DNA from 2 places in the Stenotrophomonas sp. YJH_SMC_37 genome. Region 2 is predicted to be linked to the other one. Evidence: riboswitches for the same ligand, from Rfam matches in the RefSeq annotation. Region 2 holds a riboswitch; the other holds the start of a gene.
The links. Region 2 has a riboswitch for glycine ahead of AC5P8J_RS13235 (trimeric intracellular cation channel family protein). Riboswitches for the same ligand answer to the same signal wherever they lie in the genome.
Positions count from the first base shown of each region.

Region 1: another riboswitch for glycine. It lies ahead of gcvP (aminomethyl-transferring glycine dehydrogenase); the one in region 2 lies ahead of AC5P8J_RS13235 (trimeric intracellular cation channel family protein).

Region 1 is NZ_JCAFTG010000017.1:43,858-47,256, forward strand. It holds gene gcvP (aminomethyl-transferring glycine dehydrogenase) at 1-1,763, opposite strand, end outside; glycine riboswitch at 1,826-1,928, opposite strand; gene AC5P8J_RS18465 (multidrug effflux MFS transporter) at 2,228-3,399, shown strand, end outside.
Region 2 is NZ_JCAFTG010000008.1:152,746-156,144, reverse strand. It holds gene AC5P8J_RS13240 (DUF5076 domain-containing protein) at 85-396, shown strand; gene AC5P8J_RS13235 (trimeric intracellular cation channel family protein) at 482-1,099, opposite strand; glycine riboswitch at 1,182-1,287, opposite strand; glycine riboswitch at 1,301-1,390, opposite strand; gene AC5P8J_RS13230 (GIY-YIG nuclease family protein) at 1,431-1,706, shown strand; gene AC5P8J_RS13225 (hypothetical protein) at 1,888-2,340, shown strand; gene AC5P8J_RS13220 (NAD(P)/FAD-dependent oxidoreductase) at 2,422-3,399, opposite strand, start outside.

The DNA.
Region 1 (3,399 bases), on a different contig from region 2:
TGGCCTTCGCCGCGCGAGCGGTGGTAGGCGCGGATCGCCAGCAGGCCGGCGTACTCGCCCTGTGCGCCGGAGTTCGGCTGCAGGCTGACCGCGTCGTAGCCGGTGCATTCGACCAGCATCGCTTCCAGCGAATCAATCAGTTCCTTGTAGCCCAGCGCCTGGTCGGCCGGCACCAGCGGGTGGATCTGCGAGAACTCCGGCCAGGTCACCGGGATCATCTCGGCGGTGGCGTTGAGCTTCATGGTGCACGAGCCCAGCGGGATCATCGTGCGGTCCATCGCCAGGTCCTTGTCGGCCAGCGAACGCAGGTAGCGCAGCAGTTCGTGCTCGCTGTGGTGGGTGTTGAACACCGGATGGGTCAGGAACGCAGACTGGCGCAGCAGGCCGGCCGGCAGCGCGTCGGCGGTGCTTGCGTCCAGCGCATCGATGTCGGCCTGCGCGCCGAACACGGCGGCCAGCGCGACCACGTCGGCGCGGGTGGCGGTCTCGTCCAGGCTGATGCCGACCGAGTCGCTGTCGATCGCGCGCAGGTTGTAACCTGCGGCGCGTGCCTTGGCGTGGATCTCATCGGCGTGCACGCCGGTGACGTGCAGGGTGTCGAAGAAGTCGCCACCGACCTGTACGCCGGCGTTGCGCAGTGCCGCTGCCAGGATGGCGGCCAGGCGGTGGGTGCGGCGGGCGATGCGGGTCAGGCCTTCCGGGCCATGGTAGACCGCATACATCGAGGCCATCACTGCCAGCAGCACCTGTGCGGTACAGATGTTGGAGGTGGCCTTCTCGCGGCGGATGTGCTGCTCACGGGTCTGCAGGGTCAGTCGGTAGGCCGGGTTGCCCTGGGCATCGACCGAAACGCCGATCAGGCGGCCCGGCATCGAGCGCTTGTAGGCGTCACGGCAGGCCATGAAGGCGGCGTGCGGGCCACCGAAACCGAATGGCACGCCGAAACGCTGGCTGTTGCCGACCACGATGTCCGCGCCCCATTCGCCCGGGGCGGCCAGCAGGGTCAGTGCCAGCAGGTCGGTGGCCACGGCCACCAGGCCGCCGCGCGCGTGCACGGCATCGACCAGCGCCCTGTAGTCGCCGACCTGGCCGAAGGTGTCCGGGTACTGCAGCAGCAGGCCGAAGGCTTCCGCTTCCAGTGCTTCGGCCGGGGTGCCGACGCGCAGCACGATGCCCATCGGTTCAGCGCGGGTGCGCAGCAGTTCCAGGGTCTGCGGGTGCACGGCGTCGTGCACGAAGAAGGTGTCCGACTTCGACTTGGCCGAACGCTTGGCCAGGGTCATCGCTTCAGCGGCGGCGGTGGCTTCGTCCAGCAGCGAGGCGTTGGCGATCTCCATGCCGGTCAGGTCGGCGCACAGGGTCTGGAAGTTGATCAGCGCTTCCATGCGGCCCTGCGAGATCTCGGCCTGGTACGGGGTGTAGGCGGTGTACCAGGCCGGGTTTTCCAGGATGTTGCGCAGGATCACGTTCGGGGTGTGGGTACCGTAGTAGCCCTGGCCGATGAAGCTGCGCAGCACGGTGTTCTTGTCGGCGATCGCACGGATCTTCGCCAGTGCCTGCACTTCGGTCATCGACTCCGGCAGCGCCAGCGGCGCCGGCGACTTGATCTTGGCCGGCACGATGGCATCGGTCATCGCATCCAGCGACGCGTGGCCGACGACGTCGAGCATCTGCGCGATCTCGGCATCGTTGGGGCCGATGTGGCGCTCGACGAACGCATTGTGGTGCTCGAGCTCACGCAGGGAAGGGGTGTTCTGGGACATGGCGAAGGATCCGTCAGGAAAGGGCACACGCACGGGCACAAGCCGCCGGTCGGCGGTCTGCGGGGCGCCCCTCTGTCCTTTTGCCTGAGAGTTTGGAAGCGCGGAAAACCGCGGCTTCGTGCCCCTTCGGCGCCGGATCGAACCGGTCTCTCCAGAGTTCTGTTACGGGTGGTATCGGGCCTGAGCGATTACGGGCGTTGCGCCTTCGGCAGCGGTGTTCCGCTTCTCCCACCGTGTTGCCCGCCGATTATAGCCCGTTGCGGGCCCGCTGGCCGCGCCCCGGCGCGGGCCCGCGGCTGAATGGCCGATGGCCCGGCCGTGCGTTTTGTGCACCGCTGCATGGCATCGGGCGCAATCCCCACCTATGATGGGCGGATACCCGAATTCATCTGGCGCCGTCCCCGTTGCAGCGGGACCGGCGCCCGCCGTGCGTGCCGCGCATGGCCCTGCCGGACGCTTCCTTCATGACCGCCGCCGTTGCTCCCTCCACCCGCCGCATGGCCCTGCTGCTTGCCGGCCTGGCCATGTTCGGCCCGTTCTCGATCGATACCATCTTCCCCGCGTTCCCGCAGCTGGCGCAGCGCCTGTCGGTGGACGAGGTGGCGGTGCAGCAGACCATCAGCGTGTACCTGCTGTTCTATGGCCTGATGAGCCTGGCGCATGGCCCGCTGTCCGATGCGTGGGGGCGCAAGCGGGTGATCCTCGGTGGCCTGGTGGTGTTCGTCGGCGCCTCGGTGGGCTGTGCGCTGTCCACCGATCTGGCCACGCTGCTGGCGTTCCGCGCGCTGCAGGGCCTGTCGGCGGGTGTCGGCATGATCGTCGGCCGCGCGGTGATCCGCGATCTCTACCATGGCCACGACGCGCAGCGCCTGATGAGCCAGGTGTCGATGCTGTTCGGCATCGCCCCGGCCATCGCGCCGATCATCGGTGGCTGGATCCTGCTCAGTGGCGCCGGCTGGCCGCTGATTTTCTGGTTCCTGGTGGTGTTCGCGCTGGTCCTGCTGGCAGCCACTGCACGCTACCTGCCGGAGACCCATCCGGTCGAAGCGCGCGTGCCGTTGTCGCCGCACGCGTTGATGCGCGATTACGTGCGCATCGGTTTCAACCCGCGCTTCCTGCGCCTGGCGCTGGCCGGCAGCATCGGCTTCGGTGGCATCTTCCTGTACATCTCGTCGGCGCCGGTGTTCGTGATGCAGCACCTGCACCTGGGCGAGGGCGGTTTCGCCTGGTTGTTCATCCCCACCATCGGCGGCATGACCACCGGCTCGTTCCTGTCCGGGCGCATGGCCGGGCACACCACGCCCACCCGCCAGGTCGCCATCGGTTTCAGCCTGTGCGCGCTGTCGGCGCTGCTGAATGTCGGCTACGTGGCGCTGTCGCCGCAGTTCGTGTTGCCGTGGGCAGTGCTGCCGATCTTCCTGGGCGGCATGGGCATGGCGCTGATCTTCCCGATCCTGGCGCTGGCGGTGCTGGACATGTATCCGCACCAGCGCGGCCTGGCCTCGTCGCTGCAGGCCTTCGTGCAGCTGATGATCAGCACCGTGGTGGCCGGCGTGGTGTCGCCGTTGCTCAGTGCCAGCCCGCTGCACCTGGCGCTGGGCCAGGCCGCGTTCTTTGGCGCCGGCTTCGTGTTCTG
Region 2 (3,399 bases):
GAAGCGCGGGGCTTTGTAGAAGATCCGCTCCACGTACGCTCCAGGTCACGTCACAATGCCACTTCCTGTTTGGTGGCCGCAGCCATGAAAGAACTGATCATTCCAGAAGCCGCACAGCGCGATGAGGATTCCATCGAGATGATCCGCGTGTGGATTGCCGAACGGGGATTGCATGCTTCGCTGAACGTTGGCCTGTATGGCGATCGTCCTGGCATTCGAGAGGAGCATGCGTGGGGACGCATCCTGGCAGACGTCGCCCAGCATGTCGCAGATGCTCTGGTCGTGAGTGGCGGGATGGACCGCGGCGCGGCGATCAACGCGATCAAGGATGCATTCGATGAAGAGCTGCGGGCGCCGTCCAGTGGGCGCTCGGGGGGATTCGTGGTCCGCCACTGAGGGACCAGATGGGCGCCGTGGCGCTGGAGACAGCGTCCCAACGCAACACGGCAACAAGCGCTGGGCGACGTGGAGAACGCGAACCTCAATGCACTTCGTCGTGATAGACGAACTTCGGCATTTCCCAGCGGTAGTGGATCGCCAGCAGGCGCAACGCGAAGCCGCCGCCGAGGCAGCACAGGATCGCGGTGGCGTCGGCCACGCCCCAGTGCAGCAGCAACAGATACGCCGCGCCGGTCAGCAGCGCGATGATCGCGTACAGCTCCTTCTGGAAGATCAGCGGCACCTCGTTGCAGAGGATGTCGCGCAGCACGCCGCCGAAGGCACCGGTCAGCATGCCGGCGATCAGCACGATCGGCATCGCATGGCCGGCCTCACGCGCGATCGAACACCCGATCAGGGTGAAGGCGATCAGGCCCAGGCCATCGAGCACCAGGAAGGTGCGGCGGAAGTGGTGCATCCAGCGCGCCACCCAGGTGGCGATCAGCGCCGCGCACACGGTGAAACCCAGGTACTCGGGATGCTTCACCCAGCCCAGCGGGTAATGGCCAAGCAGGATGTCGCGCAGTGAACCACCACCGAGGGCAGTGACGCAGGCGATCATGACCACGCCGAACAGGTCCATGCGGCGGCGGCCGGCGGACAGTGCGCCGGTCATGGCTTCGGCGGAAATGGCAATCAGGTAGATGACGGACAGCAGCATGGGACAGGCTCCGGGCGCGGTGGGGCCGGCCATGCGCGACTACCGCCACTGCCTGCGCAATGACGGGATGACGATGACCGGTGCCGCTCCCGCTGTCCTTTTGCCTGAGAGTTCAGCGGCATGGGCCGCGTGCCCCTTCGGCGGATCGTCCCAGGCGTGCCCGGTGACCTCTCTCCAGCTCGGCGAGTCGAATGCATGGTTGGTGGGATTCCAGCCCACCGGCCTGAGCGATCATGGGAGCCTGCGCCTTCGGCGGGCGCCAGCGCGGCGCCTCTCTCCTGCATTCGGGCGCCAGTATATCCGCTGCAGTGCAGCACGGCATAATCCGGGCATGACTCCGTCCCTCCGCCCCTGGTTCCTGTACCTGCTCGAATGCCGCGACGGCAGCTATTACGCTGGCATCAGCACCGACGTGGACGCGCGTTTCGCCGCCCACCAGGCCGGCAAGGGCGCGCGCTACACCCGGGCGCGGCCACCGCTGCGCGTGCTGGCCGTGCGCGAGTACCCGGACCGGGCCGCCGCGTCACGGGCCGAATGGCAGCTCAAGCAGCAGCCGCGCGAACGCAAGCTGGCCTGGCTGCAGGCCCCGGATCCTGCGCTTCTGTAGAGCCGAGCCCACGCTCGGCTCCGGGTTCTGTAGATTCACGCCATGCGTGGATGGGCTGCCGGGCCATGCGATGATCGCTCCGCGCCAAGCGCTGGAGACCCGGATGTCCACCTTTGCTTTTCAGCACGACTGTCGGTCATTGTCGTCGCTGTGGTACCCGAAACCGAAGGCGCCGTGAACGATGCGCGCCGCCGGCAAAGCATGGATCTCCATCGTCGTGCTGGTCGCCGGCATCGCGCTGTTGCCTGGCCTGCTGTACCTGCTCGGGCTGGCATTGGCAGGCGGTCGGCCGAAGCCGGCCGGCCGTGTGCCCAGTGGTGTGGCTGCGTGCAGCAGTGAGCCACGGGCGGGATACCACGCGATGAACCCCTGGCGCTTCACCGCCCAGTTCTTCGACAAGGACGTGATGAAGAAGGTGCCTGAAGTTGAGCGTGAGGCCTTCTGGATTGCCCGGCGCCACCTGTGGCGGCAACCGCAGCGCGGCATGCTGCGCTGGCATCTCAGTAGTACCGCATTGACGATCTGGATCACCCGGCATTGGAGTACCGCGCAGATTGCCGACACCGCGAGGAAGGAGGACCTCTGTCGGACCGGGTCGAAACGGTGGGTGTCCGGTGGCCCGATGAACCGGTAGATCCGACGCCATGCGTGGAGGGTGTTGACGGGGTCAGAATCCTTTCCTGCGGAAAGGGATCCGACCCCGCTGCGTGCAGCCCTACCGCTTCGGCTGCCGGTCGTCGCGGTCATCACCGAAGATGATTCGCGCACTGCGCTGGTAGCTCCAATACGCGACCGCCCAGTTCAGCAGCACCACGATGCGGTTGCGGAAGCCGATCAGGAAGAACACGTGCGCGGCCAGCCAGAACCACCACGCCAGCACGCCCGACAGCTGCAGTCGGCCCAGGTGCACGATCGCGGCCATGCGGCCGATGGTGGCGAGGTTGCCGTAGTCCGCGTACTTGAACGGACCGGGTTCGGGCTTGCCGTGCAGGCGCGCGCGGATGACCTCGGCCACGTACTTGCCCATCTGCTTGGCCGCGGGCGCCACACCGGGTACCGGCTTGCCGTCGGCCTGGCTCAGTGCGGCCAGGTCGCCGGCCACGAACAGCTCTGGGTGATCGGGCAGGGTCAGGTCCGGTTGCACCGGCACGCGGCCCGCGCGGTCCAGCGGCACGTCCAGCGTGCGCGCCAGCGGTGAAGCGGCCACGCCGGCGGCCCAGACCACGGTGCGTGCCGGCACGAACTGGTCACCGAGCGTGAAGCCCTGGCTGCCGATGTCGCTCACCGGGGTACCGGTCAGCACTTCCACCCCCAGCTTCTCCAGCTGCCGACGCGCCTTCAGCGAAAGCACTTCCGGGAACGAGGACAGCACGCGCGGCCCGGCCTCGATCAGCCGCACTTTCGCACTGGCCGGATCAATGTGGCGGAACTCGTTGCGCAGCGTGTGGCGCGCGATCTCGGCCAGCGTGCCGGCCAGTTCGACGCCAGTGGGACCACCACCGACGACGGCGAAACTCAGCCACGCCGCCTTCTTTGCCGGGTCCGGTTCGGCCTCGGCACGCTCGAACGCCAGCAGCAGCTTGCGGCGCAGCGCGATGGCATCGTCCAGCGTCTTCAGGCCGGGCGCATCATCGGCCCATTGGTCGTTGCCGAAGTAGGCGTGGGTGGCACCGGTGGCCAGCAGCAGGCTGTC